DNA from 4 places in the Marinobacterium aestuarii genome. Region 4 is predicted to be linked to each of the others. Evidence: predicted binding sites of a transcription regulator. Region 4 holds the regulator's gene; each other region holds the start of a gene.

Region 1 (4,165 bases), 1.0 Mb from region 4:
CTGTTGGGTGCTTTTTCAGTTTGTAGGCCAGCTGCGGCCGCGTCATGCCCAGCAGGCGGGCGGCCTGGGCAACATTATTGTCCGCCTTGGTCATGGCGGTGTGAATCATCTGGCTTTCGAGCTGTTCCAGGCTGACTTCATCCCTGATGGCCTGGTGACACAGGGCCTGTATGGATGTGTCGGCGGCTGCGTCATCGGCTGTCGCACTGTTCATGCCGATCTTGCCTGCCCGGTTAATGGTGTTCAGCGGGTGGCTGGGTTCGGACAGCGACGGGAACAGGGCTTCGATATCAATTGTATGGTTGTTGTCGCTGAGGATAATGCCGCGCTCGATCATGTTTTCCAGTTCGCGGATATTGCCCGGCCATTTGTACTGCAGCAGGGCCTGCAGCGCCATGTCCGAAACGCCGAGGGTGCGCTTGTTGTAGAGGCTGTGATACTTCTCGAGGAAATGCTCGATCAGCAGCGCAATGTCTTCGGTACGTTCACGCAGCGGCGGGATATGTACCGGGAAGACATTAAGCCGATAGAAGAGGTCGGCACGAAAGGTACCGTTTTTGACCGCTGTCTCCAGATCCTCGTTGGTGGCGGCGACGACGCGAACATCGATCTTGCGGCTGCGGCTGTCGCCGACGCGCTCCAGTTCGCCTTCCTGCAGCACGCGCAGTAGCGTCGCCTGTGCCCGGGGCGACAGTTCGATCACCTCATCAAGAAAGAGTGTGCCTTTGTCGGCACGTTCAAACTTGCCTTCACGGGACTGGGTGGCGCCGGTATAGGCACCTTTTTCAACGCCAAACAGCTCGGCCTCGATCAGATCCGGCGGGATGCAGGCGCAGTTTACGGCGATGAAGGGCTTGTCGGCGCGATCCGAACTCAGGTGCAGGCCTTTGGCCACCACTTCCTTGCCGACGCCGGTTTCCCCTTGCAACAGCACGGTAACGCGGCTGCTGGAGGCGCGTCGAATCAGCTGGCAGACGTTCATAAAGGCGCTGGAGCGCCCCACTGAGTTGATCAGCAGGTCCGTGTCCTGGGGGGAATAGCGCGCATTGTCCCGCAGCTCGCTGAGTTCATGGCGCAGGGCAAACAGCTCATCGGCGATAGGGTCGGGCAGCAGCAGGCGCTCGAGTTCGGCACGGTCTTCCCATTCTTCCACCGGTTTGCCGATAATGCGGCAGTGATCGGCACCGCAGCCGGCGCATTCCTGCTCCTTGTAGATAATGGTCCGGCCCATGTAAAAGGTCGTAAATCCGCTGGCATATCCGATCAGGGTCCAGCAGATGGGGTCGTCGGCGAGGCCGAAGTCATGCCGGTGTACTTCGGCTTCATAGGAGTCTATCCAGTCAAACTCTCCGTAGAATGTGCCGGCTTCTATATCGAACTCCAGATCGATGGGCTGCACATTGACCATCCCCTTGATGCCGTGCAGCTGGGGGCCAACGAAAAAGGCCTCTTTTTTTGACAAATCCGGTCGCACCTTGGCGACCAGCTCTGCGTCCTTCCAGCCCGAGTGGTAGCCAAAACGCATCAGGAAGCCGCGTGTTCGCTCGACGCCCATGGTTTCAACCAGCTCCTTGCGTAACTGGCCCATGACGGCGGAATGAATCAGCAGCATGCGTTGTTCGTTGAACCAGATCTTGCCGCGATCGGTTTCAAAACGGATTTGGGACAGCAGGTCTGCGTTTGCAGGAAGCTGCAGATCGGTCTGAATGGCCATTGTTGTTATATACCGGCGCTGAAGGTGAAATCTCTTTTTATTGTTGATTGATTCTCGCCTGAATTGGAAGGGGTTGTGCCACTTTGTGTTCTTTCGCCGAGGCCCGATCGGGTGCTGAGACATGATCAAATGGTCACTTCACCTGGGCGGGCTTAATCATTTGGTCACTTTTTTCAGAACTGTCCCGCGGTTTGGTATCCATTTTTTTCTGTCTAATAGGTCCAGATTAAAATAATTATTTATAATATTTTCAATAGCTTAAATGATTATCTTGGCGTTTTTTTTTGCCTGTTTTTACCATCTGGCACGTCGGTTGCAGATTGTCCTGGTGAACTTTCATCAGCGACAACGAGAACAAACGCGATGAGCAGATTGCCTTCTCAAGAACCTGTCGGGATGCGTCCCGATACCTTCAATCGAATGACGAAATACGTCCGGGTGCGCAGTCAGCCCGGTGACCGTTTTGTCGAGTTCGACTTTGCCATCGGCGATCCGACCCTGTTCGTGGAACTGGTGATGCCCGTTACTGCCTTTGAACGTTTCTGCCGGGCCCAGGGGGCCGTTGCCATGACGGCCGCGCAGACCGCCGAGGTGGATGCCCAGATGGAAAAGTGGCGCTACGGCGAAGGCACCCTGATGGCACAGAACCAGAATCGATCCGCCAATAACAACAACTCAGAGTTGGGAAATTAACATGAGCGTTGAAATCAAGACGTCCACGCTGGAGCCGGTGCGCAATACCTTTGCGAATATCGAACGCCGCTTTGGCGACAAGCCCGCGACCCGCTATCAGGAAGCGACCTACGACCTTCAGGCCGAAACCAACTACCACTATCGCCCGCTGTGGCAGCCCGAGTTCGAACTCAACGACAAGGGGCGTACCGCCATTGAGATGCAGGACTGGTATGCCTTTAAAGATCCGCGCCAGTATTACTACGGTGCTTATGTTGGCCAGCGCGCCCGCATGCAGGAGCATGCCGAGAACAACTATGCCTTCTTCGAAAAACGCAATCTGGCGGCGCTGCTCAGCGATGAACTGCGCGCCAGTCTGATCCGCCTGCTGGTGCCGCTGCGCCACGTCGAACATACCGCCAACCTCAACAACATGTACGGCACTGCTTACGGTTACGGCACTGCCATCACCCAGGCACTGCTGTACGACGCCATGGACCGGTTGGGCATCGCCCAGTATTTCTCGCGCATCGGCCTGATTCTGGATGGCAACAGCGGTGATGCGCTGGTGGAGGCCAAGCAGCTGTGGTTGCAGGACCCGCTCTGGCAGGGGATGCGGGCGCTGTGCGAGGAAACCCTGGTGACCGAGGACTGGTTTGAGTTGTTTGTGGCCCAGGATCTGGTCATCGACAGCCTGGTCAGTGACCTGGTCTACACCCAGTTCGATGCCTGGTTGGCCGCCAACGGCGGCCAGGATGTGGCGATGCTGACCGAGTTCATGCAGGAGTGGTGCAAGGAGCACACACGCTGGGTGGATGCGGTGCTGAAAATCGCCGCCGCAGAATCCGACGCCAACAAGGTGCTGCTGGGCCAGTGGGTCGAGCGCTGGCGTGGCAAGGCCGCCGAGGCTCTGGCGCCCGTAGCACAGGAAATGCTGGGCGATGACGCCCTGGCCCAATCGCTGGCAGCGCTGGACAAGCGCCTGGCCAAAGCCGGTATCGCAGGAGGAAACGTCTGATGTCCAAGGTCTATATCGCGCTGCAGGACAACGACCAGTCCCGCTACATCGTTGAAGCCATCGAAGACGACAACCCCGAGGTCACCGTCAATTACATGCCGGCCATGATCCGCATCGAATGCGAAGGTCAGCTGGTGGTTAGACGCGAAACCGTGGAGGACAAGCTCGGCCGGGACTGGGATATACAGGAGCTGCATCTGAACCTGATCACCCTCGGTGGCAACGTCGATGAAGACGATGATCGACTCAGCCTGAGCTGGAACGCATAACCGCACTTAATAAGAAAAGAGGTATCCGACATGGCTGCTAAAAAACTCAATACCAAAGACAAATATCGACTGCTGACACGGGATCTGGACTGGGAGTTTTCCTATGAGGATCGCAAGCAGGCCTTTCCGTTCGAGGAATTCGAGGGTATCAAGATTACCGACTGGTCGAAATGGGAAGATCCGTTTCGCCTCACCATGGACACCTACTGGAAGTACCAGGCGGAAAAAGAGAAAAAGCTCTATGCCATTTTTGATGCTGTGGCGCAGAACAACGGCCATACCAATATTTCGGATCCGCGTTATGCCAATGCACTCAAGCTGTTCCTGACCGGCGTTTCGCCGCTGGAGTACCAGGCGCACCAGGGTTTCGCCCATACCGGGCGTCAGTTCGGCGGCGTCGGTGCCCGCATCGCCTGCCAGATGCAGTCTATCGACGAACTGCGTCATGTGCAGACCCAGGTTCATGCCATGAGCCACTACAACAAGTTCTTT
Region 2 (4,165 bases), 360 kb from region 4:
TACCATGGACCTGCTGGCGGCCATGAACGGTCGTATCATGGCCAAGCTGTTTGATCTGATGATTCCGGCGGACATGCAGCCCCACGTCTGTCTGGTGGTGATGGGCTCCGAGGGGCGGGGTGAACAGATTCTCAAGACCGACCAGGACAACGCCGTCATCTACCGCGATGGCCTGAGCTGGCCCGATATGCAACAGACGCTGCAGCGCTTCAGCGCCCGGCTGATCGAGTTCGGCTTTCCGCCGTGCCCCGGCAATATCATGGTATCGAACCCTGCCTGGGTAAATTCGCTGGGGGACTGGACGCAAAACCTGAGTGACTGGGCCCAGTCCTGCGAAGGCGATGCCGTGATGAACCTGGCTATTGCCGTGGACGCCAAACCCGTGGCGGGCAATCCTGCGCTCTTCAAGGCCGGGCGTAACTGGTTTTTGCGTCACCTGCGCAATAACGACCTATTCTTTTCTCACTTCACCCGCGCAGCGCTGGCGTTCGACACACCCCTGACGTTTTTTGGCAGCCTGCGGGACAAGGCTCAGCTGGATATCAAGAAAGGTGGCATTTTCCCTGTGGTACACGGCATCCGTGCCATGGCGCTGGAATATCGGGTACTGGCCACTAATACGTTCAGCCGTATTGATGCACTGGTGGAGCTGGGGCAGCTGCAGGCCGAACAGGGTGCGGAGCTGGCTGAGGCGCTAGCGCTCTTTATACAGCTGCGCCTGCGTCAGCAGATGCGCAGGCTCGAGGCCAGTGACGACGGCCAGGATCCAACGCCCAACCTGATCGAGTTGCCGCTGCTGAACAAGATGGAGCGGGATCTGCTGCGTGATGCGCTGCATATCGTCAAAAGCTTCAAGAAACATCTGACATTGCGTTATCGCCTGGAGGGCTGATGTACATTCCCAGAACCCTGCGCCGACTCAAGGACCGGCTCGAGCATCGCCGTGGCATCCACGGTGCTCTGTTCGAACCGTATCGGGGGGATGAGGTGGTGTCGCTGGATTGTGAAACCACCAGTCTCAATGTGGCCGAGGCGGAGATTCTCTCGATCGCCGCGGTGCGGGTACGCGGCACCCGGGTGCTGACCAGCGAGCGGCTCGACATTCGCCTCAAGCCGCCGGCGAGTCTTGGCGCCGATTCAATCAAGATCCACAAGCTGCGTGCCACGGATCTGGCAGATGGCATCGAGATCGACGAGGCGCTACGGCTGGTACTGGAGTTTGTCGGCAACAGACCGATTCTGGGCTACTACGTCAGCTTCGATGTGCGCATGCTCGACAAGTATCTGCGCCCGCGTTACGGCTTTGGTCTGCCCAACAAGACCATCGAGCTATCCCATGTCTATCACGACATCATCAAGTGGAAATCCATTGGCGGCACAGTGGATCTGCGTTTTGACACTCTGGCCTCCCGCCTGGACGTGCCTATCATCGAACGTCATACGGCCCTCGGGGATGCCATCACAGTGGCGCTGATGTATGTGCGCCTCAAGCACGGCGAAGCCCCCAGTGCCAGCCACTGAAATTGAATGATTTATGGCGGCTCTGGCGGGTTTGTAGCGTGCCGTCAATTTTAAATCATGCTATTGGCGTGGTATTTGCTTTATTCCCTGTCGATAACTAACTTATTGACGTTCTGGTGACAGCATTTTGTCGCATTTGCCCCCTGGCTGGCTTGCTGTGGTGGAAAAGCGACATATAATGTCAAAATGCTGCCAGGTTGGTCGGGGGAGACAGCAATGGTTGAACGCGCCGATATCAATAGCGTACTGATGCAGATGCGAGCAATGCAGGCTCAGGCACAGCAAGGGGTCTCGCCGATTCAGGCGCCGGGTGTACAGCAGGGTCCGGAAGGTGTGGATCGCACCGGTTTCGGTGAGTTGCTGAAGAGTGCCGTCGACAATGTGAACGGCTTACAGGGAGATGCCAAAAAATTGGCAGTATCCTACGAGCAGGGCGATCCTGCGGTAGACCTTCCCCAGGTCATGATCAGCATGGAAAAGGCGTCGGTTTCATTCGAGGCCATGACTCAGGTGCGTAACCGGCTGGTTTCGGCCTATGAAGACATTATGAAGATGCCGATGTAATACGGGATCCAACAGGAATCAGGGCGGCTTCACTTGAATGGATAATACCCCGGCGCAACTCGAAGGCGGCAAGCGTGGTCTGATGGCCGGCTTCAGCAGTCTCAGCATTCTTCGGCAGATAGGCCTGATGGTGGGCCTGGCTGCCAGTGTTGCTATCGGTTTCGCCGTGGTGCTCTGGTCGCAACAGCCCGATTATCGGGTACTCTTTTCCAACCTGTCCTTTGCCGACGCCAATCAGGTGATCGAGCAGCTGCGCCTGTACAACACCCCCTACAAGTTCGATGCCGACGGCCGCGCCATACTGGTGCCGCAGGAACATGTGCATCAGGCCCGCCTGAAACTGGCCGCCGAGGGCTTTACCGCGGACAAGAGCGTGGGCTTTGAGCTGCTGGATCAGGAACAGACCCTGGGCACCAGCCAGTTTATGGAAAACGCCCGCTACCGCCGCGGCCTGGAAGGTGAGCTGTCCCGCACCATTGCCAGCCTGGTCGCCATTCGCAGCGCCAGGGTGCATCTGGCCATTCCCAAAAGTACCGTCTTTATCCGCGATGAGCGCAAGCCCAGCGCGTCGGTGTTCGTTGAACTCTTTGCCGGCCGGCGTATCGAGCCCAACCAGGTGGCCGCCATTGCCAGCCTGGTGGCCTCGTCGGTGCCGGAACTGGATGTGCGCGATGTCACGGTGGTGGATCAGAAAGGGCGGCTGCTCAATACCCGCGATGTGGATGAGGATGTGGTGCTGGCCGGCAAACAGCTGGATTACACCCACAAGATCGAGGAAACCCTGCTCAACCGCGTCAACAGCATTCTGCAGCCGGTGGTGGGGCTGGGTAACTACCGTGCCGAAGTGTCGGCGGACATCGATTTCAATGCGGTGGAGCAGACCAGCGAGCTGTTTAATCCGGATCTGCCATCGCTGCGCAGCGAGCAGACCGTCGAGGAAAACCGTGCCGGTGGCCAGGCCGCCGGTGGTGTGCCGGGTGCGCTGTCGAATCAGCCGCCAGGCCCCAGCACAGTGCCGGAGGTCGCCAATGGTGCGGCGGGTGAAGGCGCCGGCGGCGCGCTGTCGGGCAGCAGTCGGCAGCAGGCGGTGCGCAACTATGAGCTGGATCGCTCGATCAGCTATACGCGCCAGCAAATGGGCCGTGTGCGACGCCTGACCGTCGCTGTAGTGGTGGATGATGTGCCCGCAGCACGTTCGCAAGAGGGCGGTGGGCAGCGCCAGCCCTGGTCCCAGAATGAACTCGAACGGCTGCGGATTCTGGTGCAGGATGCCGTGGGCTTTTCGCCCCAGCGTGGCGACAGCGTGAATGTGATCAACTCGGCCTTCGCCGCCACCGAGCCCTTTGTGGAGGCGGCCGACACCCCGTTGTGGCAGCAGGACTGGCTGTGGGATATCGTCAAGCAGGTGATGGCCGCGCTCTTTGTGCTGCTGCTGGTGTTCGGCGTCTTGCGCCCGATATTGAAGAATCTGGCGGTGCCGACAACAGATGACGGCAAGCCGCGTCTTGGCAGCAGCGGTAACGTGGCCGCAGAGCTTGAAGGGCTCGAAAGCTCCGATGTGGCGGATGACCGGGTGACCTTTGGCAGCACTGAAGAGAGCTTTCTGGCCACGCCGAATGAAAGCTTCGAATATCAGATCAATACCATTCGTAGTATGGTGGCCGAGGATCCTGCCCGGGTGGCGCAGGCGGTACGGCAATGGGTAGCGGAACATGAGTGATGACGCCGGGGGCGGCGCCCTGGATGATATTGAAAAGGCAGCGATACTGCTGATCAGTCTGGGCGAGGCGGATGCGGCCGAGGTGCTCAAGCATCTGGGCCCCAAGGAAGTGCAGCGCATTGGTTATGCCATGACGCGCCTGAATAACGTGCCGCAGTCGCAGGTTGAGGCCGTTGTGTCGGACTTCATGCATGTGGTCAGCGATCAGACCGGCATTGGCATCAATAATGACCGCTATATTCGCGCCATGCTGAATCAGGCGCTGGGTGAGGAAAAGGCCAAGACCCTGATCGATCGTATCCTCATGAGCACCAATACGTCGGGGCTCGATACGCTGCGCTGGATGGAAGCACGCCAGAT
Region 3 (4,165 bases), 390 kb from region 4:
GGCGCTGTCACTCTGGGCCGACAGACTCAACGGACTGCCAAAGGCGCTGAGGCCGCGGCCAAACAGCTGTGGCTGCGGCAGATTGATCTGATTGCTTTTGTCGACATCGGTCGAGGCGGACTTGGTCGACTGGGTCTTTTCAGACAGCAGTACGGTAATCACATCGCCGATCCGCAGCGCACGGCCATCACCGTAGAGGTTAATGCTGGTCGCCGCCTGGTAGATAGAACCGTTGGCCGGGGGTACCGTCTCGTAGGACTGCGCAGGGATGGGCGCGAAGTACGGATTATCCGGTTTCGGCGCCTTGGTTACACAGCCGCTGAGTACCAGCACCAGCGCCGCCAGCAGCAAGCTGCGTGTCATCATCATGGCTTCTGTCATCCCCTGCACCTTATCGACTGCACCTTTCACCTTGCCCCCTTCAGCCTGTTACAGCTGCTGCGTCACGAAGGACAGCATTTCATCGGCGGTGGAGATAACCTTGGAATTGAGCTCGTAGGCCCGCTGCGTGGTGATCATGTTCACCAGTTCTTCCACCGCATTGACGTTGGACCCCTCCAGCATGCCCTGCTGCAACAGGCCAGTGCCGCCATCCCCAGGCTGCGCCACCACGGGAGCGCCACTGGCGGCCGTTTCCAGAAACAGGTTCTGGCCGATGGCCTGCAGACCCTGGGGGTTAACGAAGTCCGCCAGCTCCAGCTGGCCGATCGTCTGCGGATTCGCATCCCCCGCCACCGTCACCTGCACGGTGCCATCCAGACCTACGCTGAAGGTCTGCACTTCGGCGGGCAGGGTAATGGCCGGTTCAATCTGGAAGCCTTCGGCGGTCACCAGCTGATTGTCGCCATTGAGATGCAGCTGGCCATTGCGTGTATAGGCAATCTCGCCGCTGGGCTGCACGACCTGCAAAAAGCCACGGCCATTGATGGCCACATCGAAGGGCTCATCGGTGACCTGCAGGTCGCCGGTTGAAAACAGCTTCTGGGTGCCCACTGTGCGCACACCGCTGCCCAGCTGCAGACCCGAGGGCAGCTGGGATTCCTGCGCCGACTGGGCGCCGGGCTGGCGCTTGATCTGATACAGCAGATCCTCGAACACGGCGCGGTCTTTCTTGAAACCCACTGTGGCGACGTTGGCCAGGTTGTTGGAGATGACCTTGAGCGCCGTATCCTGCGCGCTGAGGCCTGTCTTGGCGACAAACAAAGCACCATTCATAGCATTAACTCCTTGGCATTTTACCGGTAACAGCCATCAGACTGTTGCCAGCCACTGCGTTAGCTGAGCTGCAGGATACGGGCCGCAGCACTTGAATTTTCTTCGGCGGTTTTCATCAGTTTGACCTGCATTTCGAACTGGCGGGCCAGGCTAATGATCTCGGTCAATTCGTTCACCGCATTGACGTTGCTCGATTCCAGATAGCCCGAGCGCAGGCTCACATCCTGCGACGGCGGCAAGGGGGCGTTGCCGGGGACATGCATCAGACCGTCCAGCCCCTTGAACAGGGCGTCGTCGTCGGGCTTCACCAGCTTGATGCGATCCACCAGCAGCAGCTCGGCGGCCCCTTCACCCAGCGGGCGGGCGCTAATGGTACCGTCGTTGCCGATATCAACCTTTTCCGAGGGCGGGATCACAACGGCAATGCCGCCGGCACCCAGCACCGGCAATCCGCTGCCTGTCACCAGCTGGTTGGCGGCATTGATCTGCAGCTCTCCGGCACGGGTATAGGCCTCGGTGCCGTCCGGTGCCACCACCGCAATCCAGCCTTCGCCGTTGATGGCAACGTCCAGATCCCGTCCGGTCTGCATCAGAGTGCCAGTGCCGGTATCAGTAGCGGGGCGCTCGGTCATGGCATAGACCCGGCTCGGCAGCCCCTCGCCAAACACCTGCATGGCGCGGGCCTGGGCCAGATCGGTCTTGAATCCGGTGGTGGTTGCGTTGGCCAGGTTGTTGGCATGGGCCTGCTGCGCCACCATGCTTTCGCGGGCTCCGCTCATTGCCACATACAGCACTTTGTCCATCGACCGCTCCTGCTGGGAAAACCGTTGCCGCTTTCGCGACCTTTACGGATATAAAGCAATTGCTGTGCCATACAGCCAGGGCAGGCGGAGAAAGGAGAAAGGAGAAAGGAGAAAGGAGAAAGGTGAAAGGTGATGTGATTCGTAATTCGTGAATAGTCATTGGCAAAGCGGCCACAGCGGAGCGCTCCGCGCTGACGAATAGCCAATTACCAATTACCAATTACCAATTACCAAGAAAAGGATACTGCAGCCAGATACCAAAAAGCGGCGCAGGGACTGCTCCCGCGCCGCTTGTTAACCGCCAGCTAAACCGATCAGATCTGCAGAATGGTCTGCGTTACTGTATTCAGGGTTTCCAGGGTCTTGGAATTGGCCTGGAAGTTGCGCTGCGCCTCAATCAGGCTTACCAGCTCGGCCGACAGATCGACGTTGGACTGCTCCAGCGCCGCCGAGCGCAGACTGCCGCTAAGACCCGAACCCGGTGGGTTGACGATCGCAGACCCCGAATCCAGCGTCGCTGTCCATTCAGTGCCGCCGCTGGAGCGAAGGCCCGCCTGGTTTTCAAAGGTCGCGATGGCCACCACACCCAACTGCTGATTCTGGCCGTTGCTGAAGGATGCAATCATTTCACCGTTGCCGCCAAAACTCACCCCTACCAGGTCACCCTTGGTGTAACCATCCTGATTCTGCGTCTTCACGATCGAGGCAGACGCAAACTGGGTGGTGTTACTCATGTCCAGTCGGATTTCGGTTTCGGCATTGGCGGGGTCAGCGCCGGCAATAGTGATGCCCGGTACACTGCCGCCGGCCAGGAACTGCTGGCCGTTAATGCTGTTCAGCAGGCCGCTGCTGGGATCAAAGGTAATCAGCACAGGTCCAACCTCGGACTGCTGAGACGCAAAACCCGCCTCACCGGGATCCACCACCTTGCCGATATCCAGCAATTCCTCGCCATTCAGGTAGGCGTACATCTGGTACACGCCCTGGAAGGAGTTGTCCCCCGGCGTTACCGCCGGCGCACCTATGATGGCACCCGGATCACTTACCGCCAGCATACCGTCGGCAATATCACCGGAGGCCGCCTTGAAGGTAATGATCAGTTCGCCGTTGTTGGCGTCATAGATCACGGACTCGACATCAGGGTTGAGATCCTTGATCGCCCCCTGACGCGAGGCCAGGGCGGCGCCCATCTGATCCTGAGTCATGCCCGAATCCAGGGCGATCTCAACACCTCCAATCTCGACCACCGTATCCGCTGCCAGCGGGCCTGCCGCCACGCCATAGGTATGGGCTTCGTTGGCCGCCAGCTGCGCCGAGCTGATGCCCGAGAAGCTCACGCCAGCATCGTTATTCACCACCTGCAGCTCATCGATATCAGTGGCCGAGGCGTTCATGCGTACCACCAGATTGGACCCGCTGATACTGATATCGGCGATACGCGGATCGGCATTGATCAGCGCCGCCGACTCGGCGGCGGAAATACCGTCGCTGGGATCAAAGGTGTAGCCCGAGATGGTGACAGAGTTTGGCAGGGCATCGAACTCCAGCGTCTGCACTTCGCGCACCGGGGGCTGTTCCACCATGTTCAGCTTGACGGTATGTTCGTTACCCAGGCTGTCGAAGGTACGCACCGTGGTGCTGTAGGTGAAGGACGAAGGTTCGTCCTTGCTGTAGGGGGTCAGCAGCTTGGTGGCATCAGCGCGCGAATCAATATTGACCGACAGATCTATATTGGTGGTCGCCTTGGGCGGACTCTCCTTCTGGGTCACGGCCAGATTGCCCACCGGCAGCAGGTTGCCCTGATCATCGATGCCGTAGCCCTGCAGGTTCTTGCCGTCCTTGGAAACGATGTTGCCGCTCTTGTCGAGCTCAAAGGCACCGGCACGGGTGTAGGTCACACTGCCCTGGCCGTTGTCGAGCTGGAAGAAGCCCGAACCGTTAATCGCCAGATCAAGGTTATTGTTGGTGAATTCGATGGTACCGGCGCTGAAATCCTGGGCGATATCGGACACCGTCACGCCGGAGCCGGCCGTATTGCTGGATCCCGCCCCCACCACGGCAGTGGCATAGATATCGGCGAACTCGGTGCGCGAGGACTTGAAGCCCACTGTGCTGGAGTTCGCTATGTTGTTGCCGGTGACATCCAG
Region 4 (4,165 bases):
GCAGCGTCGGGTCCGAGGCGTCCAGGTAAAGGACCTCGGTATTGACCTCGGCATAGCGGGTGCGCATCTTCTTGAGCAACTTGGGGAACTGACGCAGGTTGCTCAACAGGTTGCGGGCATCAATGCTGACCGCCAGTTTCTCCGGCGGCATAGGGTCCTTCAGCATTTGCTCGATCAGGCTGGGCAGCAGCAGGGCAGGAAGGTTGTCGATACAGTAGAAATCGACATCTTCCAGTGCTTGGAGCGCGGTGCTTTTGCCGGAGCCGGACAGGCCGCTGATGACCACCAGTTTCATGCTGGAGCCATCAGGCGGGATGCTGTGGGGGTAAGCAGGGCCTGTGACATGGGATTTGTACTCAGTGCGATGCCAGACGCAGGGCAGTATCGAATAGCTGCTGGTCAGAAGTGGTATCGCGAAGCGCTGTCAGTACTTCTGCGCGGCTGAAGAGTTCGGCCAGCATGGCCAGGGTTTGCAAATGTTCATCGCTGGCCTCGGAGGGCACCAGCAGTACAAAAAGAAGGTCCACCGGCTGGTTGTCGATGGCGTCAAAATCAATAGGTTCAGCGAGCTTGATCATCATGCCGCTGGCCTGGGTAGCGTTCTCAAGCCGGCAGTGTGGAATGGCGATGCCGCTGCCAATACCGGTGCTGCCAAGCCGTTCCCGGCCAATCAGGCCGCTGAAGATTTCTTCAGCGGCCAGCCCTTGTGCCTGCTCGGCGATCAAGTTACTGGCTGTTTCCAGTACACGTTTTTTGCTGCCCCCATCAAGGTTGCAGAATGTCAGAGCGGGGGTCAGCAGTTCATGCAGATACATGGGCTTATTTGTTTACCGTTATTTGTGGTTTTTGGTTTTTTCTTTGTGCTTGATGATTTGACGGTCAAGCTTGTCGGTCAGACCATCAATGGCGGCGTACATGTCCTGGTGTTCGTGAGTCGCAAACAACTTGCCTCCTGCAAGGTGAACATCGGCTTCGGCCTGCTGACGCAGCTTTTCTACACTCAGGGTAACCTGGACATTGGTGATGTTATCGAAGTGCCGCTCAAGCTTGCCGAATTTACTATGTACATACTCGTGCAGTGCATCGGTAAGTTCGACGTGATGTCCTGTGATGTTGATCTGCATAGTTTTCTCCTAGTCAACAGCGGCGAAAGATCGCCTTGTTTGCATCTCAATTAAACCAGACGCTTGCGCTCATTAGAAGGTGCAATATTCATTGCTTCACGGTATTTCGCCACTGTACGCCTGGCGACTTGAAAACCCTGCTCGTCAAGCAGCGTGGCGATCTTGCTGTCGCTCAGTGGTTTGGTGGTACTTTCCGCTGCCACCAGGCGCTTTATCAGCGCCCGAATGGCGGTGGAAGAGGCGGCGCCGCCGTCGCTGGTACCGACGTGGCTGGAGAAAAAATACTTCAGCTCGAAGATGCCCCGGGGGGTGTGCATGTACTTCTGGGTGGTGACCCGGGAGATTGTGGACTCATGCATCTCGACGGCCTCGGCGATGTCATGCAGCACCAGCGGCTGCATGGCCTCTTCGCCCTGCTCGAGAAAGCCCTCCTGGCGAACGACGATTTCCCGCGATACCTTCAGCAGGGTTTCGTTGCGGCTCTGCAGGCTCTTGATGAACCAGCGTGCTTCCTGCAGGTGGTTCTTCAGATAGGTGTTGTCGGAGCTGTTGTCGGCGCGTCGGATCAGATCCGAGTACTGGGTGTTGATGCGCAGGCGCGGCGCTGTGTCGGGGTTGAGCGCGACCGTCCAGAAGCCCTTGACCTTGGTGACCACAACATCGGGTATCACATATTCGGCGGTGCTGGTGGTGATGCTGGCGCCGGGCTGTGGGTTCAGGCTCTGAATCAGCAGTATGACTTCCTGCAGCTGGTGTTCTTTCAGCCTTGTGCGGCGCAGCAGCTGTTTGTAATCCCGGCTGCCAAGCAGCTGGATAAACTCGCTGACCACGCGAATTGCTTCCTTGCGCCAGGGAGTCGACTCCGGTAGCTGACGCAGCTGAATGGCCAGGCATTCGCCCAGATCCCGGCCGCCGACGCCGGCGGGATCGAACTGCTGGATACGGTGCAGTACGGTTTCGATATCGTCGGAGTCGACGTCTTCGAAATCCTCCGGGTTTTCCTGCTTGAAGTGTTCCAGCAGTTCATCCAGAGATATACGCAGGTAACCGTTGGCATCGATGCCATCGACAATGCCTGTGGCGATAAAACGGTCCAGGTCGCTCATGGGTGTCAGGTTAAGCTGCCACTCCAGATGATCCTGCAGCGTTTCCTCCGCCGTATCATTGGACTCCATGCTGCCGTCGTCATCGCGGGCCGGGCCGCTGGGCTGGCTGCTCTGAAAGGTGTCGTCCCAGGAACTGTCGGTGCCAAGCTCCTCGGGGATGTCGTCATTCCAGCTGTCTTCGGCCTGGGGGCTGTCGTCGCTGGCGGAGTTTTCCGCACTGGCGCGTTCGCCCTCGCTCTCGCTGGCCTTTTGTGGCGCCTCGGAGTTCTGGTGCTCGTTGTAATCGGCATCCGCTGCTTCGTCGTGATCCTCGTCGGAGGACTCGAGCATGGGATTGTTTTCGAGCGCTTCCTGAATTTCCTGCTGGAGGTCGAGTGTCGACAACTGCAGCAGGCGAATGGCCTGCTGTAACTGGGGCGTCATGGTCAGGTGCTGACCAATTTTTAGGTGGAGCCCTTGCTTCATAGAAAGACTGCGTTATCTGTGGGAGTGGGTCGAGTTGCTGTGCATTATATGCCTAACCGGGGGCGGGCGTCGTCTATCTGTCAGGCAGACTGAAGAAACACCGCCGCGGTGGTCATGCAGCGCCAAAAAAAGAGATATCACCCAGTCCGGGCTTAAAGCCTGAATTGTTCGCCCAGGTAGGCGGCCTTGACCTGCTTGTTGGCGATGATGTCCGCCGGTGTGCCCTGGGCCAGAATGCCGCCTTCGCTGACGATATAGGCGTGTTCGCAGATGTCGAGGGTTTCGCGCACATTGTGATCGGTGATCAGGACGCCGATGCCCTTGGTCTGCAGGTGGCGGATGGTGTTCTTGATATCGTTGACCGAAATGGGGTCCACCCCGGCAAAGGGCTCGTCGAGCAGAATAAAGGTCGGCTCGGTGGCCAGGCAGCGGGCAATCTCGACCCGGCGACGCTCGCCGCCGGACAGCGCCATGCCGAGGCTGTCGCGGATGTGCACAATGTGGAATTCTTCCAGCAATTGCTCAAGACGCTGCTCGCGGCCGGCGCGGTCAAGATCCTTGCGGGTCTCGAGGATGGCCATCAGGTTGTCACGCACGCTGAGCTTGCGAAAAATGGACGCTTCCTGGGGCAGGTAGCCCAGTCCCTTGCGGGCACGGCCGTGCATCGGCAGGGAGGTGATGTCCTGGTCGTTGAGCAGTACCTGGCCCTGATCGGCGTTAACGAGCCCGACAATCATGTAGAAGCAGGTGGTCTTGCCGGCCCCGTTGGGGCCCAGCAGCCCCGTAATCTGGCCGCTTTTCAGGCTCAGTGAAACATCCCGTACAACGGCCCGGCCCTTGTAGCTTTTGGCCAGCTGGCGCGCTTCCAGTGTGCTGGTCATTGCGCCGCCCCTTTGGGCTGGATGACCATCTGCACACGGCCCTGGCCGCCTTCGCCGCTGAAGGCGTTGACCAGGGATTTGTCGAGGTTGTAAACGATCTTCTGCCCGGTAAAGGTGTCTTTCTGCTGCACCACCCGGGCCTTGCCGGTGATGGTGATTTCCTGGCGATTGACCTGGTAGTCCATGCGCTCGCCATAGGCATTGGTCACCGGCTTGTCTTTGGCCGCCTGTTGCTCGAACTTGACATCCCCCGTGGCCAGAATGCGATTGACGCCGGATTCGCTGCGGTGCAGGTCAACATTGCGGGCGTTGATTTTCAACGTGCCCTGGGCAATCTCGACATTGCCGCTATAGGTGGTGATGCCGGTGTTGTCATCGATGGTGGCGGTGTCGGCGCTGACATGGATCGGCTGGTTGCGATCGGTCGGCAGGGCCAGACTGGTGCCGGAAAGACTCAGGGACAGCAGGGCTGCCAGCCAGAGGCGGGTATTATTTGGTTTCATAGCGTCCCTCGACATCGGACAGTAGCTCGACTTGGCGGCTATTCAGGTAAGCCTTCATGCCATTGGCCCGGGTTTCACCCCCCTGG

Evidence for each region. Region 4 encodes sigma-54, which starts transcription at its own class of promoters, with help from an activator protein. Its sites were predicted from a motif close to TGGCACNNNNNTTGCTNT; they were not measured.
Region 1: A8C75_RS10400 (phenol hydroxylase subunit) is a predicted target of sigma-54. The motif match lies at 2,017-2,034, and genes of this name have one in related genera.
Region 2: fliE (flagellar hook-basal body complex protein FliE) is a predicted target of sigma-54. The motif match lies at 1,586-1,603, and genes of this name have one in related genera.
Region 3: A8C75_RS04035 (flagellar basal body rod protein FlgF) is a predicted target of sigma-54. The motif match lies at 2,071-2,088, and genes of this name have one in related genera.

The regions. Positions count from the first base shown of each region.
Region 1 is NZ_CP015839.1:2,358,793-2,362,957, forward strand. It holds gene A8C75_RS10395 (sigma-54-dependent Fis family transcriptional regulator) at 1-1,714, opposite strand, end outside; gene A8C75_RS10400 (phenol hydroxylase subunit) at 2,135-2,407, shown strand; gene A8C75_RS10405 (aromatic/alkene monooxygenase hydroxylase subunit beta) at 2,409-3,404, shown strand; gene A8C75_RS10410 (MmoB/DmpM family protein) at 3,404-3,673, shown strand; gene A8C75_RS10415 (aromatic/alkene/methane monooxygenase hydroxylase/oxygenase subunit alpha) at 3,704-4,165, shown strand, end outside.
Region 2 is NZ_CP015839.1:950,371-954,535, forward strand. It holds gene A8C75_RS04140 (DUF294 nucleotidyltransferase-like domain-containing protein) at 1-892, shown strand, start outside; gene A8C75_RS04145 (3'-5' exonuclease) at 892-1,521, shown strand; gene fliE (flagellar hook-basal body complex protein FliE) at 1,738-2,085, shown strand; gene fliF (flagellar basal-body MS-ring/collar protein FliF) at 2,123-3,805, shown strand; gene fliG (flagellar motor switch protein FliG) at 3,798-4,165, shown strand, end outside.
Region 3 is NZ_CP015839.1:919,469-923,633, reverse strand. It holds gene flgH (flagellar basal body L-ring protein FlgH) at 1-381, opposite strand, end outside; gene flgG (flagellar basal-body rod protein FlgG) at 430-1,215, opposite strand; gene A8C75_RS04035 (flagellar basal body rod protein FlgF) at 1,275-2,018, opposite strand; gene A8C75_RS04030 (flagellar hook protein FlgE) at 2,333-4,165, opposite strand, start outside.
Region 4 is NZ_CP015839.1:1,310,941-1,315,105, forward strand. It holds gene rapZ (RNase adapter RapZ) at 1-295, opposite strand, end outside; gene ptsN (PTS IIA-like nitrogen regulatory protein PtsN) at 357-815, opposite strand; gene hpf (ribosome hibernation promoting factor) at 834-1,124, opposite strand; gene A8C75_RS05785 (RNA polymerase factor sigma-54) at 1,175-2,695, opposite strand; gene lptB (LPS export ABC transporter ATP-binding protein) at 2,848-3,576, opposite strand; gene lptA (lipopolysaccharide transport periplasmic protein LptA) at 3,573-4,079, opposite strand; gene lptC (LPS export ABC transporter periplasmic protein LptC) at 4,066-4,165, opposite strand, start outside.